DNA from 2 places in the Kitasatospora sp. NPDC127067 genome. Region 2 is predicted to be linked to the other one. Evidence: riboswitches for the same ligand, from Rfam matches in the RefSeq annotation. Region 2 holds a riboswitch; the other holds the start of a gene.
What was found. A riboswitch is a leader RNA that binds a small molecule or an ion and turns the genes downstream of it on or off. The one in region 2 is predicted to bind S-adenosylmethionine.

Region 1 (4,403 bases), on a different contig from region 2:
ACGACCCGGCCGACGCCCGATACGCTGGCGGCACCCCACAAAGGAGCCCGAACTGTGATCACCGCCATCGTCCTGATCAAGACCAGTGTCGACCGCATCCCGGAGATCGCCGAATCCATCGCCGCCATCGACGGCGTCAGCGAGGTCTACTCGGTGACCGGGGGCTACAACCTGGTGGCGATGGTGCGGGTGCGCCGGCACGACGACCTGGCCGAGGTCATCCCGGGCCGGCTCAACAAGGTCCCGGGCGTGGCCCACACCGAGACCCAGATCGCCTTCCGCACCTACTCCCAGCACGACCTGGAAGCCGCCTTCGCCCTCGGCCTGGACGAGTAGCGCTCAGCCCTCGCGCCGGCTCCGGTCGATCTGCACGGTCGCGACGCAGCGACCGCCCTCGTTGCGGTAGTTCCAGGCCGCCCCGTCCGTGACCAGCTCCCGGACGGCGGTCAGGAAGCGGTCGACGTGCTCGTCCGGCGTCCCGGCGCCGAAGCTCACCCGGATCGCGTTCAGGCTGCGCTCGCCCGGCAGCGAGGGCTCCGGCGCGCCGCACTCGGACGGGGCGACGTCCTCGTCCCCGAGCAGCGTGCGCACCAGCGGGTGGGCACAGAACAGGCCGTCGCGCACCCCGATGCCGTACTCGGCGGACAGCGCGGCCGAGAAGTGCGAGCTGTTCCAGCCCCGGACGACGAAGGACAGCACGCCGACCTGGGCGGAGTCGGAGCCGAACAGGTTCAGCACCTTGACCTGCGGGATCCGCTCCAGCCCGGCCGTCAGCCGGGCGATCAGCTGCTGCTCGCGGGCCTCCAGCGCGTCGAACCCGGCCTCGGTCAGGGCCCGGCAGGCCGAGGCGATCGCGTAGGCGCCGATGACGTTCGGCGAGCCGGCCTCGTGCCGGGCCGGGCCGGTGTGCCACTGCACGGCCACCGAGCCGTCGCTCTCCCGGGCCACCGTCCGGGTCGCCCCGCCGCCGGCCAGGTACGGCTCGGCCGCGTCCAGCCAGTCCGCCCGGCCGGCCAGCACCCCGGCGCCGAACGGCGCGTAGATCTTGTGGCCGGAGAAGGCGATCCAGTCGACGTCCAGCTCGCGGACCGAGACCCGGTGGTGCGGCGCCAGCTGGGCGGCGTCCAGCACCACCCGGGCGCCGTGCCGGTGCGCGGTCCGGGTCAGCTCGGCGACCGGCCACAGCTCGCCGGTCACGTTGGAGGCGCCGGTGACGCAGAGCAGCTTGGGGCCCTCGGGCGCCCCGGCGAGGGCGGCGTCCAGCGCGGCCACCGCCTCGGCCCGGGAGCGCGGCGCCCGCAGGTAGGTGACGCCCAGTCCGGCGTGCGCCCAGGGCAGCAGCGAGGCGTGGTGCTCGGTCTCGAAGGCGAACACCCGGGTGCCGGCCGGAACGGCCGCGGCCAGCAGGTTGAGCGAGTCGGTGGTGGCCCGGGTGAAGACCACCTGGTCGCCCTCGCGCAGGTCGAGGAACTCACCGACGGTGCGGCGGCTCTGCTCGAACAGGTCGGTGGACAGCTGGGAGAGGTACCCGGCCCCGCGGTGGACGCTGCCGTAGTACGGCGCGTAGGCGGCGACGTCGTCCCACACCCGCTGGAGCGCCGGGGAGCTGGCCGCGTAGTCCAGCGCCGCGTAGCCGACCTTCTCACCGTTGGCGAGCGGGACCTGGACGTCGGCGCCGAGGACGGCGAGCGGGGCGCAGGTCTCGGTGGTGGCGAGAGGGGACATGAGGATGCACTCCTTCAGGGGTGAGGGACCCCGGGAGTGCTAGTCGTCGGGCGTCCGCGCTTGTCGCACGGACGGCTTGCCGTGACGACCCGGTCCTCACCCAGGGCACCCCGCCACGGACGGAGGGTTGCCGGACAGCCAGCTGGGGCTTCGCACTGTCACTCATGACCTGGCCAAGACTCTAGGCCGCGTCCATCGGGTGGTCAAACGGGCATCCAGCATCCGGACAGCGCGGGAGCCCGTGCCGGCGTTCCGGCACGGGCTCCCCAACTACCGCCTCAGATCCGGCTGGTGGCCTCCGACCAGCGTCGCAGCAGGTCCTGCGCGGCACCGGAGTCGATCGCCTCCGCGGCCCGCTCCATGCCGGCCGCCAGCTGCTCGGCGAGCGGCGCCTCGCCGAGGTCCAGCGCGACCAGCGCCGCCGCCGTGTTCAGCAGGACGGCGTCCCGCACCGGCCCGTGCTCCCCCGCCAGCAGCCGCCGCGCGACCTCGGCGTTGTACGAGGCGTCCGCCCCGCGCAGCGCCTCGATGCCGACCAGCTCGATGCCGACGTCCCGCGGGTCGAAGGTGGTCTCGGTGACCACCCCGTCGCGCACCAGCCAGACCTGCGAGGTGGTGGTGATGGTCAGCTCGTCCAGCCCGTCGTCGCCGCGGAAGACCAGCGCCGTCGCGCCCCGTTCGGCCAGCACCCCGGCGATCAGCCCGGCCAGCCGGGTGTCGAAGCAGCCGATGGCGTGCGCGGTGACCTTGGCCGGGTTGGTGAGCGGGCCGAGGATGTTGAAGGAGGTCGGCACCCCGAGGTCGCGCCGCGCGGTGGCGGCGTGCCGCATCGAGGGGTGGAACTTGGCCGCGAAGCAGAAGGTGAGACCGACCTCCTCGGCCACCTCGGCGACCCGCTGCGAGGAGAGGTCCAGCGCCACCCCGAGCTTCTCCAGCACGTCCGAGGAGCCGCTGGCGGAGGAGGCCGACCGGTTGCCGTGCTTGACCACCTTGGCGCCGGCGGCCGCCGCGACGATCGCCGACATGGTGGAGATGTTGACGGTCTTCGCCCGGTCCCCGCCGGTGCCGACGATGTCCACCGCCGGTCCGGGGATCTCCAGCGGCTCGGCGTGCTCGTACATCGCGTCGACCAGGCCGGCGATCTCCTCGACCGACTCGCCCTTGGCCCGCAGCGCGATCATGAACCCGGCCACCTGCACGGGGGACGCCTCGCCGCTCATGATCCGGTCCATCGCCCACGCGGTGGACGCGCGGTCGAGGTCCTCCCCCTGCAGCAGCGCGGCCAGGAGGTCCGGCCAGGTGCGGATCACCTGCGCGGGGTCGCTACCGCCGTTCGCAGGGTTCACGTTCACCATGGCTGACTCCAGCTGTTTGTCGGTTCCCCACTCCGGGGGGACGTCCGTACGGATGGAGCCAGCCTATCGAGCGAAGGGGCCGCTTCTACCCCTCTCTTTTCCAGTTGCCGGGGGGGAATTCAGCGGACGACCGGAGTCCGCTTCGCCAGCCGCGCCCGCAGCAGGGTGGCGACCGCCCCGGCCAGCGCCACCGGCTCCACCGGGCGGGAGATGGCCGCGTCCGCCCGGCTCCAGGCGGCGAGCCAGGAGTCCTGCGGCCGGCCGATCAGCACCAGCACCGGCGGGCAGCCGTAGATCTCGTCCTTGAGCTGGCGCCCGAGCCCCAGCCCCCCGGCCGGAACGGCCTCGCCGTCCAGCACGCAGAGGTCCACGCCCCCCTTCTCCAGTGCCTTGAGCACCGCGGGGGTGGTCGCGCACTCCAGGTAGGACAGTTCCGGAAGATCCTCGGCGGGCCGACGGCCGAGCGCCGTCAGCACCTGCTCGCGGGTGTTGCGGTCGTCGCTGTAGACGAGGACGGTGAGCGTCTCATCGGTCGTGTACGCCATGGGCCCTGCTCCCTCAAGTGTGATCCGGACCACGTTCGCCTGATCCGGATGCTACTCCCGATCACCCCCCGCCGAGTCCCCCTCGCGCACGATCCGTCCCGAGCCGCCGCGCCCCGGGCTCACCCGCCCGGAGGACGGCCCGTCACCCGATCCCGTCCAGTCCACCCGTACGGCCGACCCCGGGCCCGTCCCCTTACCCCCCACGGCTGGTCCGACCGTGCAGCGACGCGCCGGGCAACGGGGTCGCAGGCCCCTCCGAGGAACCATCAGAAAAGGGACACGCCGCTGCTCAACCCCCGTCCGGGCACCCCGGCACCCCCCAAGGGGGCATACCGCACGCACCGGACACTCCGAGGGACACCCCCCGACGTGAAGACGGAATAAGGGACCGACATAATGTCCGTCGTGGCGACAGCAACAGCAGTAGAAACCGGGCACGCGCACGGATCGGTCAACCGGCCGAACATGGTCAGCGTCGGAACGATCGTCTGGCTCAGTTCCGAGTTGATGTTCTTCGCGGCCCTCTTCGCGATGTACTTCACGCTCCGCTCCGTCAAGGGGCCGGAGTTCTGGACCGAGAAGGCCCACGCCCTCAACGTGCCCTTCTCCTCGGTCAACACCACGATCCTGGTGCTCTCCTCGCTCACCTGCCAGCTCGGCGTGTTCGCTGCCGAGCGCGGTGACGTGAAGAAGCTCCGGGCGTGGTTCATCCTCACGTTCGCCATGGGCGCGGTCTTCATCGGCGGCCAGGTCTTCGAGTACACCGAGCTGGTCAAGA
Region 2 (4,403 bases):
GGCATCGACGCCCCGCCCGACCCGCTCCGCCGTCTGCTGCTCGAACTGGGCGAAGCCCTGCTGGGCGGCGGCCTGCCCGTCCATGACGTCGAAGAGGAACTCCACTGGCTGGGGCGGGCGCTGGGGGCGCCGGACGTACGGGTCGCCGCCCTGACCAACGGGCTCTTCGTCGCGCTGGGGCCGGACGACGCCACCCGGTTCCAGCCGGTCGGCACCGCGCTGCGGTTCGAGCAGACGGCCGACGTCCTCCACCTGGTGCACCGGCTGCGGGCGGGCGAGCTCGACGGGCCCCGGGCGCTCACCGAGCTGGACGGGATCCGGCGGGCGCCGGCCCGCCGGCCCGCGTGGGTGTCGGACCTCGGGGCGCTGCCGGTCGGGGTGGGGGTCTGTCTCTTCCTGCAGCCGGTGGCGGCGAACGTGCTGGCGGCCGGGCTCGGCTCGCTGATCGTCGTGGGGCTGACCGTGCTCGCCCGGCGGCTGCCGTACCTGCGGCCGCTGCTGCCCGTCACCGCCGGGTTCCTGGTCGCGCTGCTGGTCCTCTCGCTCGCCCGGGCCGGGCTGCTGGAGGGCCCGCTGCGGACCATCGTGGCCACGCTGGCGATCCTGCTGCCGGGCGGACTGCTCGTCACTGGGCTGTCGGAGATCGCCGCGGGTGCGGCCAGCGCGGGTACGGCCCGGCTGGTGTCCGGTGCGGTGCAGCTGGCGCTGTTCCTCGCCGGGGTGGCCGCCGCCGCGACGGCGGCCGGCGTGCCGGCCGCCGCGCTGGCCGACGTGCAGGTCGCCAGGCCGAGCTGGTGGGTGATCGCGCTGGGGCTGGCGCTCGCGGTGGCGGGCGTGGTGGTCAGCGTGAACACCCCGCCCTCGGCCGTCCCGTGGATCGTCGTGGTGATCGCGGTCAGCGTCACGGTCCAGGTGGTGGTGGGGTCGGCGCACGGCGCGGCGGTCGGCGGCCTGGCCGGCGCGGTCACCGCCGCGGCCGCGGCCACCCTGGTGCACTGGCTGCCGGGCGGTCCGCTCTGGCAGGTGCTCTACCTCCCGGCGTTCTGGATCGTGGTACCGGGCTCCTTCGGCCTGCTGCACACCGCGCAGATCGAGGTCGGGAACGGCGCGCAGTCGGTACTGACGGCCGTGTCGGCGGTCTTCGGGGTGTCGATCGGCACCCTGATCGGCTCGGTGATCAGCCGGATCCCGCGTCCCTCCCGCGCAGTGCTGCTGCCCCGGGCCTGAGCCCGGGGCAGGCCGGGGCCCCGCTCAGGGGTGGCGCAGGGCCTCGGTGAGCCGGTGGGCGGCCTCGACGACGGCCTGGGAGAGGTGGGCGCCGGGGTGCCGGGTGAGGCGTTCGATCGGCCCGGACACCGTGACGGCGGCGACCACCCGGTTGGACTGGCCCCGGACCGGCGCGGAGACGGAGGCGACCCCGAGTTCGCGCTCGCCGACCGACTGGGCCCAGCCCCGGCGCCGTACGCCGCTCAGCGCGGTGGCGGTGAACCGGGCGCCCTGCAGTCCGCGGTGGAGCCGTTCGGGCTCCTCCCAGGCGAGCAGGATCTGGGCGGCGGCGCCGACCTTCATGGGGAGGGTGACGCCCACCGGAACGGTGTCGCGCAGGCCGGTGAGGCGCTCGGCGGCGGCCACGCAGATCCGCACCTCGCCCTGCCGGCGGTAGAGCTGGGCGCTCTCGCCGGTGATGTCGCGCAGCTGGGTGAGGACCGAGCCGGCCGCGGCCAGCAGCCGGTCCTCGCCGGCCGCCGTCGCGAGCTCGCCGACCCGCGGGCCGAGCATGAACCGGCCCTGGGTGTCCCGGCTGACCAGGCGGTGGTGTTCGAGTGCGACGGCCAGCCGGTGGGCGGTGGGCCGCGCCATGCCGGTGGCGGCGACCAGGCCGCCCAGCGTGACGGGGCCGGCCTCCAGGGTGCCGAGGATCGAGGTGACCTTGTCGAGCACGCCGACGCCGCTCGTGTTCTCCATGTGGGGGTACTCCAGTCTCGGGGCCCGGAGCAGCGGACGGTCGCTGCTCACGGCGGCTCCTGGCGGGGAGCCGGGGGGTGTGGTCAGCGAGGACGGGCCGGGGGAAACGGCCGATTGCCTGCGCCGGGCACGAGACGGGTACGCGAAAGCGCCGGGGCGGGAAGCGCCCGGGCGAAGGACAGCACAGAGAGCACCGTGTCTCCTCATCTTTCCCGCGCCACAGTGGCGACAGGCCGGAGTTGGCACTGCCCCCGGACGGCACGGCGCGTACTTCGGACGCCGGGTCGAACGGGGAGTTGCCGGGGCTTCGTAGGGCCGGTCCCTCCACCCCTCTGGATGATTCGCCAGGAACGATACAAGACTTCCCGGGCCGCTCGGCAAGCCCCCCCCACCCCCGACCCCCACCCCCGGCCGCCGCCCGCGGGCCCGCTCAGCGGTGGCGCGGCTCCGACAGGCCGGTGCACGGGGCCCGGTCCGGGCCGCCGGGGGCGGTGGCGTCCCAGGTGCTCAGGGCGGCGAGGGCGGCGGCGCGTTCGGAGGCCGTCGGCCGGGTGCCCTCGGGGCCGAGCAGGTAGTCGGCGACCGGGGTGAGCAGCAGGGTCGCGTCGCCGGCCGGGAGCAGCAGGGCCTCGTCCCACCGGTGCCGGATGACGGTGCGGCGCAGCAGGGTTCCGTGGCGCGGCCGGAGCGGGCGGTGGCGGCCGCGGCGGCGGCGCCGTTCGGGGGCGACCTCGGTCTCCAGGACGGTGCGCACGTCCCGCAGGGAGCCGAGCGGCACGTGTTCGGCGGCGAGGTCGAGGAGGGCCGCGGCCTCCGGGGCGAGCCGGTAGGCGGCGACCACCGCGGCGGTCTCGACGGGGTCGAAGGGCTGCCCGGCGAGCTGGGCCACGTCGATCACGTCGCCCGCGAGGAAGGCGCGCCCGAGTCCCTCCTCGGCGAGGGCGATCAGGCATTCCACGTGGTCGTCGGCGGCCAGGTAGGGGCGGACCGGGACGGTGGCGAGGTCGCCGGTGAGCGCGGCGGTGGCGACCCGTACCTGGTACCACGGGTCCAGCAGCGGGTCCTCGCCCGGCCAGCGCAGGGTGACGGCGGTGTGCCGGGGCCGCTCGCCGAACAGGGTGACCTCCACGGACTCCACCGGGTGATCGGTGACCAGCCGGTTGACGGCCTGCCAGAGCGTGGCCTCGGTGGGGCTGACGAGGCCGAGCTCGGCCAGCGGCCGGGGCAGGTCGGGCGGGTAGTAGCCGGCCAGTGGCAGGTCACGGATCGGACGGACCCCGGTGGCGTCGGCGAGGTCGCGCGCGACGGCCGCGTAACACTCGGCCCGGTCGCGGGCGCGCTGCAGTTCGGCGCGGGCGTGCCGGCCCATCCGGACGCCGTCCCGGGCGAGCGCGGCGAGCACCAGGTACGGGAGGTGGCGCTCGCCCCGGGCGCGGTGGAGCAGGTCGACCGGTCCGGCGGCCGGGTCGACGTCGAGCAGCCGGTGGAGCAGGTCGGTGTTCATGGGGTCCGCCTCCGAGAGCCGTGGTGGTCGGCCGGACGGCGGCCGGGCGACCGGGGACGTGGCGGGTTCGGCGGTCGGGGCCGGGCCGACTGCGGGCGCCACACCGTCGATTGTCGTCACGGCCGATCAACGCCGGATCACCACCGGGTCGATGATCCCTCGACATCCGCGGGGTGCCGTGGGTTGATAGGGGCTCATCGAATCGGGGGGCGGCACGTGCGCGGGCGGGGGCGAGCACATGAGGCGGGCAGGTGCAGGGATGGATGATTTCCGGTTCTCGGTGCTGGGACTGATGAGAGCGCAGCGCGGCGCGACCGCGCTGAAGGTGGGCAGCCCCCAGCAGCAGGCGATGCTGGCGGTGCTGCTGTTGCGGCCCGGCCACGGCGCGAGCGCCACCGACCTGATCGACGCCCTGTGGGGCGAGGAGCCGCCGGGCACCGCGATGACGACGGTGCGCACGTACGCCTGGCGGTGGCGCAAGGTGCTGCACGGCGAGGAACCGGACGCGCCGACCGTACTGACCTCGGTCGGGGACGGCTACCGGCTGGTGCTGCCCAAGCACGCGGTGGACGCGGCGCAGGCGGAGGAGCTGGCGGCGCAGGCCGAGCGCACGGCGGCCGCCGGGGAGCCGCAGCAGGCGCGTGATCTGCTGAACCAGGCACTGGAGTTGTGGCAGGGCGAGCCGCTGGCCGGCATCCCCGGCCCGTTCGCGCAGCGCCAGCGCCAGCGGCTCCAGGAGCTGCGGCTGACCCTGCTGGAGGAGCGGATCGCCCTGGACCTGGCGCTCGGCCGCTACTCCCGGTGCATCCCGGAGCTGACCTCGCTGACCACCGAACACCCGCTGCACGAGCGGGCGTACGGGCTGCTGATGCGCGCGCTGTACCAGGCCGGGCGGCAGGCGGACGCACTGGCGGTGTTCCGCGGCGCGCGTCAG

Region 1: linked by a shared signal. The riboswitch ahead of ACFWJ4_RS21135 (aminotransferase class V-fold PLP-dependent enzyme) and the one ahead of ACFWJ4_RS10785 (IclR family transcriptional regulator) in region 2 are both predicted to bind S-adenosylmethionine.

The regions. Positions count from the first base shown of each region.
Region 1 covers NZ_JBHXEM010000051.1:22,090-26,492, forward strand. The annotation lists gene ACFWJ4_RS21125 (rhomboid family intramembrane serine protease) at 1-58, shown strand, start outside; gene ACFWJ4_RS21130 (Lrp/AsnC family transcriptional regulator) at 55-336, shown strand; gene ACFWJ4_RS21135 (aminotransferase class V-fold PLP-dependent enzyme) at 340-1,725, opposite strand; SAM riboswitch class IV at 1,777-1,895, opposite strand; gene trpD (anthranilate phosphoribosyltransferase) at 2,004-3,080, opposite strand; gene ACFWJ4_RS21145 (hypothetical protein) at 3,200-3,625, opposite strand; gene ACFWJ4_RS21150 (heme-copper oxidase subunit III) at 4,022-4,403, shown strand, end outside.
Region 2 covers NZ_JBHXEM010000018.1:92,589-96,991, reverse strand. The annotation lists gene ACFWJ4_RS10790 (threonine/serine exporter family protein) at 1-1,227, shown strand, start outside; gene ACFWJ4_RS10785 (IclR family transcriptional regulator) at 1,252-1,965, opposite strand; SAM riboswitch class I at 2,166-2,308, opposite strand; gene ACFWJ4_RS10780 (hypothetical protein) at 2,396-3,469, opposite strand; gene ACFWJ4_RS10775 (BTAD domain-containing putative transcriptional regulator) at 3,729-4,403, shown strand, end outside.